One region of the Paenarthrobacter sp. NEAU-H11 genome, then DNA from elsewhere that is predicted to be linked to it. Evidence: predicted binding sites of a transcription regulator. Region 1 holds the regulator's gene; each other region holds the start of a gene.

Evidence for each region. The regulator Rex, encoded in region 1, represses fermentation and respiration genes when NADH is low (regulators of the CRP and FNR family bind a similar motif). The targets are predictions, from matches to a motif close to CTTGTGAANNNNTTCACAAG.
Region 2: benA (benzoate 1,2-dioxygenase large subunit) is a predicted target of Rex. The motif match lies at 2,096-2,115, and genes of this name have one in related genera.
Region 3: araB (ribulokinase) is a predicted target of Rex. The motif match lies at 1,842-1,861, and genes of this name have one in related genera.

What each region holds. Positions count from the first base shown of each region.
Region 1 is NZ_JBNZGA010000002.1:347,318-351,627, forward strand. Features, by position in the region: gene ACQ3DC_RS04190 (YceI family protein) at 158-706, shown strand; gene ACQ3DC_RS04195 (hypothetical protein) at 819-1,286, shown strand; gene ACQ3DC_RS04200 (hypothetical protein) at 1,396-2,217, shown strand; gene ACQ3DC_RS04205 (redox-sensing transcriptional repressor Rex) at 2,280-2,984, opposite strand; gene ACQ3DC_RS04210 (glutaredoxin family protein) at 3,089-3,343, opposite strand; gene ACQ3DC_RS04215 (HAD family hydrolase) at 3,433-4,251, shown strand.
Region 2 is NZ_JBNZGA010000020.1:36,555-40,864, reverse strand. Features, by position in the region: gene benB (benzoate 1,2-dioxygenase small subunit) at 44-580, opposite strand; gene benA (benzoate 1,2-dioxygenase large subunit) at 616-2,001, opposite strand; gene catA (catechol 1,2-dioxygenase) at 2,332-3,216, shown strand; gene ACQ3DC_RS19025 (benzoate/H(+) symporter BenE family transporter) at 3,326-4,310, shown strand, end outside.
Region 3 is NZ_JBNZGA010000024.1:20,057-24,366, reverse strand. Features, by position in the region: gene araB (ribulokinase) at 1-1,701, opposite strand, end outside; gene chvE (multiple monosaccharide ABC transporter substrate-binding protein) at 1,967-3,094, shown strand; gene mmsA (multiple monosaccharide ABC transporter ATP-binding protein) at 3,200-4,310, shown strand, end outside.

The DNA of each region.
Region 1 (4,310 bases):
TCTACACAGAGTAGAACTGAAGTTTTTGAAGAAATGTTCCGAAGATGGGAATGAAACATGCAAATGCATGTTTATACTGGATGCAGCAGTTAGTTGATACTTCAACAGATGAAGCTTCAATAGCAGAACCCTCACGGCACACACAAGGAGCAAAATCATGGCACTTCCCGCAGACGTCACCACCGGCACCTGGACCCTGGACAACTCCCACAGCGAGATCGGCTTCACCGTCCGCCACGCGGGCATCAGCAAGGTCCGCGGCCAGTTCAAGGAAGCCGCAGCAACCCTGGACCTCCCTGAGGATGTGGCCGGCGCGAAGATCAACGCCACCATCAACACGGCCAGCTTCGATTCCGGCGATGCCAACCGCGACGGCCACGTCAAGGGCGAGGACTTCTTCGACGTGGAGAAGTTCCCCGAGATCTCCTTCGTCTCCAACGGCCTGGTGGCCAAGGGCAACAGCTACGAGCTGACCGGGGACCTGACCATCAAGGGCGTCACCCGCCCCGTCACGCTGGACACCGAGTTCAACGGCGTGGCCGTGGACCCGTTCGGCAACACCCGCGCCGGCGTTTCCGCTGAGACCACCATCAGCCGCAAGGACTTCGGCCTGACCTGGAACGCTGTCCTGGAGACCGGCGGCGTCCTGGTGAGCGACAAGGTGGCCATCAACCTGGAACTGGCTTTCATCGCTCCCGCAGCGTAATCGCCTTTCCCGCCGGCACCCCGGCACTGGACGTCCTCAGTCCGGTGCCGGGGTGCCTCCTTTTAACTCCCGACTCCACTCCCCCTCGCCGGAGGGGTTTACAGTGAGGGCCATGAGCAACTCTCCCAGCGCGCCCCGGACCGGTTTCGCCCGGATCTTCGCGGTGGCGGCCCTTCCCACCGAACTCAAGGTTTCGTTCTGGATCTGGTTCTTGGGCGGCATCCTGGGCCTGCTGGGGGGACTCCTCGGCATGCTGGCCTCCCTGGTGCTCTTCGCTGCTGCGCCGGGAGCCGCAACCCAGGTGCTGCTGCTCATGCTGCTGGCGGCCAGCGTGGGGGCGGCCCAGATCGTGTTCGCCCTCGCCATGAAAGAGGGGAAGCACCGGGCACGGCTGGGCCTGACGGCACTCACCGGCATCACCCTGGTCCTGGCCGTCGCCAACGGGGCCATGGGCGTGGGCCAGGCTGGCAACTGGGCTGCCTTCCTCATCAGCCTGGCCGCCACTGTCCTTCTCTGGCTGCCCCGTTCGCAGGCCTTCTTTGCCGCAGCAGGACGGCGCGGGAATACCTCTTCCGAATGACCCACAAGCCGCCCGCCCCGGAGTACGGTGGACTTAAGCCATGCTGGGGGTAGGGCACAGGACCATTCCCGGCAGCCTACCTGGAACCCGACATGCAAAAGGAACGCCCATGAGTACTCCCCCTGTCCCGCCTCCCGTTCCAAACGATCCCGAGTCCGGCTCCGAGCCTGGCACGCAGGGTCCCCGCTACGGCCAGAACGCACCCCAGTCCGGCGCCCCGCAGTACGGCCAGAACGCACCCCAGTACGGGCAGAGCGCCCCGCAGTACGGCCAGCAGTCCGGCGCGCCCCAGTACGGGCAGAACGCCCCGCAGTACGGCCAGCAGTCCGGCGCACCCCAGTACGGGCAAAACGCGCCGCAGTACGGCCAGAACCCGCCGGCGGCTCCGGGCTACGGGCAGCAGCCGTACGGGCAGTCACCCTACGCGCAATACCCGTCGGAGCAGCCGCAGCCGTCCGGAAGCACGGGCGTTCCCCAGCTGGTCAACATTTCGTTCTGGTTGCTGATCGCCTCTGCCGCCATCTTCGTTGCCTCCGCGCTTGCCGGCCTCACCACGCTGGATGATCCCCGGTTCCGCGATGTCTTCGACAGCCAGGTCCAGGGCACCGGCGCCGGAGTCACGTACGAGGATATGAAGGGTGTCATCGCCGGCACCCTGGTGGTTTTCACCATCATCGGCCTGGCGCTGTACCTGTTGGTGGCATTCTTTGTCCGCAAGGGCAAGAACTGGGCACGCATCCTGGGCACCGTCTTCGCGGCACTTTCCGTCCTGGGCCTCTTCGGCCCTCCCAGTTTCGCGACCATCGGCACGTTGTTGGGGATCGCGGCCATTGTGCTGCTCTACCTGCCTGGTGCCGCTCCGTATTTCCGGCGGCAGCAGCCGTTCGCCAATCCGTACGGCGGCAACATGGGCAACCCGTACGGCCGGTAGTCCAGGCACCAACCACCCTGCGGGCGTGGGTCCCGAAAAAGCAGCCGGAACCGCGAAGGAACCTAGGCGGTCTGGCCCGGGGCCTGCGCCCGCTGTGCGTGGTAGGCCAGGATCTGCAGCTCCGTTGCCATGTCCACCTTGCGGAGGTTGACCCCCTCCGGCACCTGGAGCATCACGGGGGCGAAACTCAGGACGCTGCGGACGCCGGCCGCCACCACGCGGTCGCAAACATCCTGGGCCACGGCGGCCGGCAGTGCCAGCACCACCATGTTGGCCCCGGTCCGGTGCAACACCGCTTCCAGGTCGGCCACGTCGCTGACCCGCAGCCAGCCCACTTCGTTGCCCACCACCATCTGGTCCGCGTCAAAAATGGCAACTACGTCGAAGCCGCGGGATTCAAAGCCGCCGTACCGGGCCAGGGCCTTGCCCAGGTTGCCGGCCCCCACGATCGCCACTTTCCAGTCGTGCGTAAGTCCCAGGGCGGCCGCGATGTGCCGGCTCAAGTACTGCACCTCGTAGCCCACACCGCGGGTTCCATACGAACCAACGTGGGAGAGGTCTTTGCGCAGGGTTGCGGAGCTGACGCCCGAGGCCTCGGCGAGGGATTCTGAGGAGACCCGCTCCACCCCCTCGGAGAGCAGGGTGTTGAGGGCGCGCAGGTAGAGGGTCAGCCGTGCCACCGCAGCGGGCGGAATCTGTTTACCCGCCGTGCCCGTGGCTCCCGGCAGGTCCGGGACAGCCTGGGGAGTTGAATCCAGCGAAGCCACCAGCTCCTCCCTCGCATTGCGTTGTGACACCACTCTAGAGCCCCATCAGCATTGCCAACAAAGCAGGTGACGCCGATGTCCGCATCATCACAAGGTGCTGCTCCCTACTGCGCCATTGCCTGCCGGAGCACGCGTTCAAGGCGGGCTTCGTCGATCTTCCAGAAATCGCGCTGCACCCCGTCCACCAGCACCACGGGGATTTCTTCCGCATAGCGTTCACGGAGTTCCGGCTGGTGGTCCACCAACTCCTCGTCCCACTCAAGTCCCAGCGACGCGGTAACCCGCCCGACGGCGTCGCGCGCGTCTTCGCAAAGGTGGCAGTCTGCTTTGGTGATGAGGAGGACGCGCGGTGAGGCCATGCCTTAACGGTATCCCCGTTGCCCGGGCGCGGCGACGTCCGGCGTGACACCGCAGTGGAATGAAGAGTGGATTGACTAGACTCAACTGCATGCCCGTCGAGAAATACGTCGCCGTAGTCACCAAGCCGGTTGCTGCGCCGCAGCCCGGCGAGGCGGCGTTCTTCGATGTGGACAACACCCTGATGCGCGGCGCCAGCCTCTTCCACGTTGCACGGAAGATGCACCAGCGCGGCGCCTTCACCATGACCCAGGCTGCCGGCTTTGCCTGGAAGCAGTTCAAGTTCGTGGCCCGCGGCGAGAACATCGACGACGTCCATGCGGTGCGCGACTCCGCCCTGACCCTCGCCGCGGGGATCACGGTCGACGACGTAAAGGCCTTGGGCGAAGAGGTCTACGACGAGATGATCGCCTCGAGGATCTGGCCCGGCGCCAAGGCCTTGGCGGAGCAGCACCTGCGGGTTGGCCGCCGGGTGTGGCTGGTGACCGCCACACCCATCGAAGTGGCCACCGTGATTTCCACCCGGCTGGGACTGACCGGAGCCCTGGGAACGGTGGGCGAAATACATGACGGCATGTACACGGGCCGGCTGGTGGGGGACATCCTGCACGGCTCCGCCAAGGCCGTTGCCGTCCGGGCCATTGCCGACGCCGAAGAGCTGGACCTGATGCGCTGCTGGGCCTACAGCGACTCCTACAACGACATCCCCCTGCTGACCCTGGTGGGCCACCCCGTGGCCATTAACCCGGACGCCCGCCTGCGCCGGCACGCCCGGGACAACAACTGGCCCGTCTACGACTTCCGCGCAGGCCGCCGCGCAGCCACGCTCGGGCTCAAAGCGGCAACGGCCTGCGGCGCCGTCTACGGTCTCTGGAAGGGGTTCGCCCGCATCCGGGGCCCCCGCGTCTAGGCAGCGCCAACAGAAATGCCCGCCACCTCGGAAGGCGGCGGGCATTTCCACGCAGTTCG
Region 2 (4,310 bases), on a different contig from region 1:
TGCCGTACGGCACCCGGGACTTCCGGGCGCCGGTTCGGGCAGGTCAGATCATGTAGACGTCCACCACGTGGTGGATGTAGTCGTTCTTCAGGACTACCTTCTTCTTCAGGATCACCGGTTCCGGGCCGGAAAGGTCGATCGTGTAGTAGCTGGTGCCGAAATATGTGTCCGTCGTGTTGTAGCGGAAGTAGAGCGTGAACCAGTTGAAGCGCACCTCGACCCGGCCGCCGTCGTTCGCCAAAACCTCAACGTCCGTGATGTTGTGCCCCGTGCGCGGCTCGGGGAGGGAGGTGGCCGATGACCTGTCGGTCTTGATCCGGAACACCCGGTCCTCGATGCCGCCGCGGTTGTCGTAGTAGATCAGGGAGATCTCGTTCTGCGGGTCCTGCGTCAGCTGGTCATCCACGTCCCAGGCCGGCATCCAGAATTCGGAGTCGGGGTGGTAGCACTCGAGCCACTCATCGAACTGGCGGTCGTCCAGCAGGCGGGCTTCCCGGTAAAGGAAGGCACGGACGGTTTCGAGGATTGCAATGTCCTCCGCGGCCTTGAGGACCGGGGCGGTTTGGGTCAGGCTGGTCATTGTGTCTGCGCTCTCTGTGGTTCCGGTGGGCTCTGTCAGGCGGAGGCGGGGACGGAGGCCAGCGCGGAACGCTCCTCTTCCTCCGCCAGGGCACGGTCCATGACTTCCTTCCAGTACCCGTGCTGGATGGGGTAGAGCCCTTCATCTTCGGTGCGCACTCCGGAGGCGATGACCTTGGTCATGCCCAGGGCCTGGGCCTGCTCGTCCGGGCCGGCGATCTCGTGGGTGGAGCCGCGGGTCATGTCGTTCCAGGGGGCGCTGGTGGCCCAGTAGGTCTTGTTGCAGGAGCGGAATTCCTCCAGGTCGTCCGGGGTGGCCATGCCGGTGGCGTTGAAGAAGTCCTCGTACTGGCGGATGCGCTTGGAACGGTTCTCCTGGGACTCGCCCTTGGGTGCGATGCAGTAGATCGTCACCTCGGTCTGGTCCGCGGAAATCGGCCGGAAGTGGCGGATCTGCGAGGAGAACTGGTCCATGATGTAGACGTTCGGGTACAGGCACAGGTTGCGCGAGATGTTGATCATGAAGTTGGCCATCTCCTCGCCGTACTTCTGGACCAGTTCCTCCCGGCGGTCCCAGAGCGGACGGTCCTCGGGGTTGGTCCACTCCTGCCACAGCAGCAGGTGCCCGTGGTCGTAGGAGTAGAAGCCGCCCTTGACCTTGCCCCACTTGCCGGCATCCATGGCCTTGGTTTTGTTGGCCGAGTCACCGGCGCTGCGGCGGGCCGTGGTGGCGGCGTAGTTCCAGTGCACGGCCGTGACGTGGTAGCCGTCGGCGCCGTTTTCGGCCTGGACCTTCCAGTTGCCGTCGTAGGTGTAGGTGGAGGAACCGCGCAGCACCTCCAGCCCTTCGGGTGACTGGTCAACGATCGAATCGATGACCTTGGTGGCGTCGCCCAGGTGCTCCTCCAGCGGCAGCACGTCAGCCTTCAGCGAGCCGAACAGGAAGCCGCGGTAGGACTCGAAGCGGGCCACCTTGGTGAGGTCGTGCGAGCCTTCCTTGTTGAAGGTCTCGGGGTAGCCGGCGTTCCGGGAATCCTTGACCTTCAGCAGCTCGCCGGAGTTCTTGAACGTCCAGCCGTGGAACGGGCAGGTGAAGGTGGTGCGGTTGTCCGTCTTGCGGCGGCACAGCATGGCGCCGCGATGCGAACAGGCGTTGACGATGCAGTTGAGCTTCTCGTCCTTGTCCCGGGTGATCATCACCGGGGTGCGGCCGATGTACGTGGTGAAGTAATCGCCTACGTTGGGAATCTGGGACTCGTGGGCCAGGTACACCCAGTTGCCTTCAAAAATATGCTTCATCTCAAGTTCGAAGATCTCCTGGTCGGTGAAGATTTCGCGCTTGGCCCGGATGATGCCGTTCTCACGGTCGTCGATCACGGCGTCGGCAAGGACCTCGCGGGCATGGATCAGGTTCTCGGTCATGGCGTGCTCCCTCATTGGAGATTGCTGGACGGATGGGCGGGAGGTCCGGGCTGGCGTCGTTGCCGGCGGTGGACGTTAGAGGCAATTCTTCCCCCTCGTGACTGGTCTCACATCAGGCAAACACCTAGGGTCGACCAAGGGTGTCTTTATGTATCGATCATGACTAAAAAGCAGCATTATCAATATTTGTTTCGTCATTATCTTCGGACCTACGATGAGACAGACATCACGCGACGCCACGGAACGGCAGGCACTCCTGCACCGGCGTCCTGCGGCGGGTCCAGGAGACCTTTCTGGGCCCCAATTTCAAAGACGAAGGTGGAGACCGCCATGACTGAGACTCAAGTGGACATCCGGAACGAGAACGAGGGCACAGCCGTTGAAGCCGGCTCGAAGGCCACCGAACGCTTCGCCGCTTCCGGCAAGCTTTCGGAACTGCGCGTGCCCAAGGAGCGCGTGAGCCTGCTGGCCGGCGCGCTCATCAAGGCCGCCAACGACATTGTCGTTGAGCACCAGGTCACTTACGAGGAGTACAACGCGCTGAAGGCTTGGCTGATCAAGGTGGGTACCGACGGTGAGTGGCCGCTGTTCCTTGACGTGTGGCTGGAGCACACGGTCGAGGACGTCAACTCCCAGGACCGCCCCGGCACCAGGGGCACCATTGAAGGCCCGTACTACGTGCCCGGATCGCCGGAGCTTGCGACGCCGGCCACCGTCCTCATGCGCGACGGCGAAGAGGGCACCCCCCTGCGTTTCACCGGCCAGTTCACGGACACCAACGGCAATGCCCTGCAGGGCGCACAGGTGGAGATCTGGCACGCGGACGCCGCCGGCTTCTACTCGCAGTACGCCCCGGGCCTGCCGGAGTGGCTCTTCCGGGCCACGGTCAAAGCCGACGACGAAGGCCGTTTTGAAATCAACACCATGCGTCCGGCGCCGTACCAGATCCCCACGGACGGCGCCTGCGGCCAGCTCATTGAGGCGGCCGGCTGGCACGCCTGGCGTCCGGCCCACATCCACATCAAGGTATCGGCACCCGGCTACCAGCCCGTCACCCAGCAGCTCTACTTCCCGGGCGACCCGCACAACGCTGACGACATCGCCTCGGCCGTCAAGCCTGAACTGATGCTGGACCCCAAACCCCGCACGGACGGCGGGGCCGGAGAGGACGCCGTGTACAACTACGTCCTCGCCAAGGAAGGCGAGACCAAGTAGGCCTTTGCCCCTACTGTCTGAGGCCGGGCGCCAGGACCCGGCCACATGGCGCCCCGGAGCTGCATCTTCGGGGCGCCTGCCTGTTCCAACCACGCAGCCAGGAGCCAGGATGCCCACTTTCCGCCAGGACCCGGCGGCCCAGCCGGAAGCCGCAGCAGAACCCGTCACTGGAGGGCCGGCTCCCGGACTGTCGGCCGCGGAGATGCCGCCCGCGCGGCAACCGCTGCTGGAACGGCCCGGACGCCGCCCCGCCGGACCACGCCGTTTCCTTCGGGACGTGGCGCCGACCTACGTGTCCAACGGTGCCATTGGCCTGGTCTTCACCGCCTCCGGGCCCATCGCCGTCACCCTCGCCGTCGGGGCAGCAGGCGGGCTGAGCCAGGAACAGCTCGCCTCGTGGGTTTTCGGCATCCTGTTCTCCGGCGGAGCCGCGACACTGATCATGTCGCTGCTGTACCGGCAGCCGCTGGGGTTCGCCTGGTCGATTCCAGGCACGGTTCTGCTCGGACCGTCGCTGCACCATCTTTCCTTCGCGGAGGTGGTGGGCACGTTCTTCACCGCCGGCCTGCTCGTCCTGGCCCTGGGCGCCACCGGAGTGGTCCGTCGGATCATGGCGATGATCCCCATGCCGATCGTCATGGCCATGGTCGCCGCCGTGTTCCTCCGCTTCGGCACGGACATCATCTCCGCAAGCCAGGCCAATCCGGCCGTCGCCGCCCCGATGGTGGGCGCCTTCCTGCTCCTGACCGCCGTGCCGGCCCTGGGGAAATTCCTTCCCCCGGTCCTGGGGACGCTGGTGGCCGGTTGCCTGGCGGTGGCGGTCAGCGGGCAGTATGTTCCCGGGGAGCCGGGACCGCTCCTGGCCGTCCCGGCCTTCACCCCTCCGGTGTTCACGTGGGCGTCGCAGCTGGAACTGGTGGTTCCCCTGGCCTTGACGGTGTTGTTCGTCCAGAACGGCCAGGGCATCGCCGTGCTTCGGGCCGCAGGACACCGGCCGCCCGTGAACGCTTTCGCCATCGTGTCCGGCGCGTTTTCCTTGCTGAACGCCGGCTTAGGCGCGGTATCAGCATGCGTGACGGGCCCTACGAACGCCC
Region 3 (4,310 bases), on a different contig from region 1:
GGCAGCTTTGCGCTGGATGGCCTTGAGCCGGTGCATCACGTCGTTGCCGCCGCGGCCAAAGTAGTCGTGCAGGGCCTTGTACTCCTGGAAGAGTTCCTCGTAAGCGGCCACGTTTTCCGGGATGGGCGTGTAGACCTCACCGGGTTCGGAACCCATGGCGGCGGCAGCTTCCCGGATGTCAGCGTATTCTCCGGCGGCGACGGCGGCGTGGATGGCGGATCCCAGGGCCGGACCCTGCTCCGAGCCGATGGTGGACAGCTGAAGGCCGGTGGCGTCCGCGTAGATCTGCATCAGGAGCCTGTTCTTGAGCAGGCCGCCGGCCACGATGAATTCCCTGACCGGAACCCCGGCGTCGCGGAAGGCGTCCACGATGGTGCGGGTTCCGAAGGCCGTGGCTTCCAGCAGGGCGCGGTAGGTGTCCTCGGGCCTGGTGGCGAGGGTCTGGCCCACCACGATGCCGGACAGCTCATGGTCCACCAGCACCGAGCGGTTGCCCGAGTGCCAGTCGAGTGCGATCAGGCCGTGCTCCCCGATGGCCTGCCGCGACGCCAGTTCGGTGAGGTACTCATGGATCCCCAGCCCGCCGTCCCTGGCAGCCTGGTGGTATTCGGGCGGGACGCCGTACTTGGTGAACCAGCCGAAGATGTCCCCCACGCCGGACTGCCCGGCCTCGTAGCCCCACAGGCCCGGCACGATGCCGCCGTCCACTGCCCCGCACATTCCCGGCACTTCCCGCAGTTCGTTGCCGTTCATGACGTGGCAGGTGGAGGTGCCCATGATGGCCACCAGCTGGCCGGCTTCCACTGCCTTGGCGGCAGGGACCGTGACGTGGGCGTCAACGTTTCCCACGGCCACGGCGATGCCCTCCGGCAGCCCGGTCCAGGCTGCCGCCTCCGCCGTCAGGGTGCCGGCGGCGTCCCCCAGCCGCCCGATGGCGTGCTCCAGCTTGGAACTGACAAAGTCCTTGAAGTCCGGGTTCAGGGCGGCCAGGAAATCCGCCGAGGGATACCGCCCGTCCTGGTAGATGCCCTTGTAGCCGGCGGTGCAGGCGTTGCGGACGTAGCGGCCGCACAGCTGCCAGACGATCCAGTCGGCCGCCTCCACCCAGTGGTCCATGGCGCCGTAGGCCTCCGGATCCTCTTCCAGCAGCTGCAGGCCTTTGGCGAACTCCCACTCGGAGGAGATCAGGCCCCCGTACCGCGGAAGCCACTCTTCGCCCCGTTCGGCGGCCAGCCGGTTGATCCGGTCGGCCTGCCCTTGGGCGGCGTGGTGGCGCCAGAGCTTCACGTAGGCATGCGGCCGGTTGGCATAGCCCGGCAATTCGTTCAGGGGCGTGCCGTCGGCCTTGACGGGCACCATGGTGCAGGCGGTGAAGTCAGTGGCAATACCGACGACGGCGGCCGGGGCGATCCCCGCGGCGGCCACCGCGGCGGGAACGGCTATGCGCAGGACGTCCCTGTAGTCGTTGGGCACCTGAAGCGCCCATTCCCCGGGAAGCCGTGCTCCGTCGTCGCCCGCCACGTCTTTGGGCAGGGAGCCGGTCACCACTGCATGGGGATACTCATGGACGGCGCTGCCGAGCTCCTTGCCGTCGCGGACCCGCACCACCACGGCACGGCCTGACAGGGTTCCGTAGTCCACCCCGATCACGCAGTGGTCGGGGTGGACGTCGGAGCTGGAAGTGAACAACGCAGCTGGCATGGGGTTGCCTCCATCCGGGAGGCAGAGGCCTCATTACCGGTTTTGTAGGGTCAGGGTCGAGCTAAGTGCTGCAGCAAGTGTGAACGCTAACAAAGAAGAAGTCAATGAGGTCAAAGGTTTTCGGAGTTTCCGTCAGGAGGCTCTTGTTAGCGTTCACAAATCAGTCTATATTGAACCGACACATCAACCATGTGGCCAGGGCCGGGAGCATCGTTGCTTCCCGGCCCAACAACACTTCGCGGCAATGCTGCCGCGGAAGGAGAAAATGGTGAGAATCAAAAAACTCATGGGCGCGGTGGCCCTTGTCCTCGCCCTGACCGTGGGAGCCACCGGTTGCGGCTCCCGTGGCGGAGCCACCGAATCCAGCGGCGCTGCGAAGCCCGGCGACTCGCTGGTTGGCATCTCGATGCCAACCCAGACATCCGAACGATGGATTGCCGACGGCGCCAACGTTGAGAAGTCCCTGAAAGACCTCGGCTACAAGACGGACCTCCAGTTCGCCAACGACGACATCCCAACCCAGGTCTCGCAGATCGAGAACATGCTGACGAAGGGCGCCAAAGCCCTGATCATCGCTGCGATTGACGGCACCACCCTGACCGACGTCCTGGCCAAGGCCAAGGAGCAGAACGTCAAGGTCATCGCCTACGACCGTCTCATCAACGGCACTCCGAACGTGGACTACTACACCACGTTCGACAACTACACCGTAGGCGTCCAGCAGGCCACGTCGCTGCTGACCGGCCTGGGCCTGGTCGATGCCAGCGGCAAGAAGGTGGACGGCAAGGGCCCCTTCAACGTCGAACTCTTCGCCGGAAGCCCGGACGACAACAACGCCAACTTCTTCTGGACCGGCGCCATGGACACCCTCAAGCCGTACCTGGATGCCGGCACGCTGAAGGTCCCCAGCGGCCAGGCCAAGTTTGAGCAGGCCGCCATCCTTCGCTGGCAGGCACCCGTGGCACAGAAGCGGATGGAAGACATTCTCACCTCCGCCTACAGCTCGGGCACCAAGCTGAACGGCGTCCTCTCCCCGTACGACGGCCTGTCCATCGGCATTATCTCCGCCCTCACCAGCACCGGCGGCTACGCCAAGGGAAGCCTTCCGGTAGTCACCGGCCAGGACGCCGAAAAGGGCTCCGTGAAGTCCATCGTCGCCGGCGAGCAGTACTCCACCATCTTCAAGGACACCCGCCAGCTCGGCGCCCAGGCCGTCAAGATGGTTGATGCAGTCCTCAAGGGCCAGGAACCGGAGACCAACGACACCAAGACCTACGACAACAAGGTCAAGGTTGTCCCGGCCTTCCTGCTGAAGTCCGTGATCATCACCAAGGACAACTACAAAAAGGAACTGATCGACTCGGGTTACTACACCGACGCCGACGTCAAGTAGTCAGCGTCCCGGGCTGTGGCCGGACCTGCATCCGGCCACAGCCCCGCCCGCACCTTCCTGCAGCAGCAGGAAGGTGAAGCTTCGACCAGTCAGTGGGAATTGACGATGAACACACCCATTCTTCAAATGCGAGGAATCACCAAGACGTTCCCCGGCGTGAAAGCGCTGCAGGACGTCACCTTGGATGTGAACCGTGGCGAGGTGCACGCCATCTGCGGTGAGAACGGCGCCGGCAAGTCAACGCTCATGAAAGTGTTGTCCGGCGTCTATCCGCACAACACCTTCGACGGGGAAATCCTCTTCGAAAACGAACCCTGCAACTTCTCCAGCATCTCGGACAGCGAGAAGCGGGGCATCGTGATCATCCACCAGGAACTGGCGCTGAGCCCGTACCTCTCAATCGCCGAGAACATCTACCTCGGCAACGAACAAGCCACCAACGGATGGGTGGACTGGCGCAAGACCAACCTGGAGGCAGCAAAGCTGCTGGCCCGCGTGGGCCTAGACGAAAACCCCGTCACTCCCGTCCAGCACATCAGCGTGGGCAAGCAGCAGCTCGTGGAAATCGCCAAGGCGCTGTCCAAGGAAGTGAAGCTGCTCATCCTGGACGAGCCCACGGCCGCCCTCAACGACGAGGATTCCGGCCACTTGCTGGATCTGATCCTCCATTTGAAGGGCCAGGGGGTCACCAGCATCATCATCAGCCACAAACTCAATGAAATCCGCAAGGTGGCCGACGCCGTCACCATCATCCGGGACGGCAAAACCATCGAGACCCTTCGGCTCGATGAGGGCCAGATCACCCAGGAACGGATTATCCGCGGCATGGTGGGACGTGACCTGGAGAGCCTGTACCCGGACCGCGAGCCGAACATCGGCGAAGAAGTCCTCCGGATCGAAGACTGGTCCGTCCGGCATCCCCAGGACCACAGCCGCATGGTGGTCCGCAACGCCAACCTGCATGTCAGGAAGGGCGAAGTGGTGGGACTTGCCGGGCTGATGGGCGCCGGACGCACGGAACTCGCCATGAGCGTCTTCGGCCGTACCTACGGCACCGCAACGTCAGGCAAGGTCTACAAGTACGGCGAGGAAATCAACACCTCAACTGTCTCTGACGCCATCCGGCACGGCATTGCGTACGCCACCGAGGACCGCAAGCACTACGGCCTGAACCTCATCGAGGACATCAAGCGCAACATCTCCCTGGCAGCTCTGC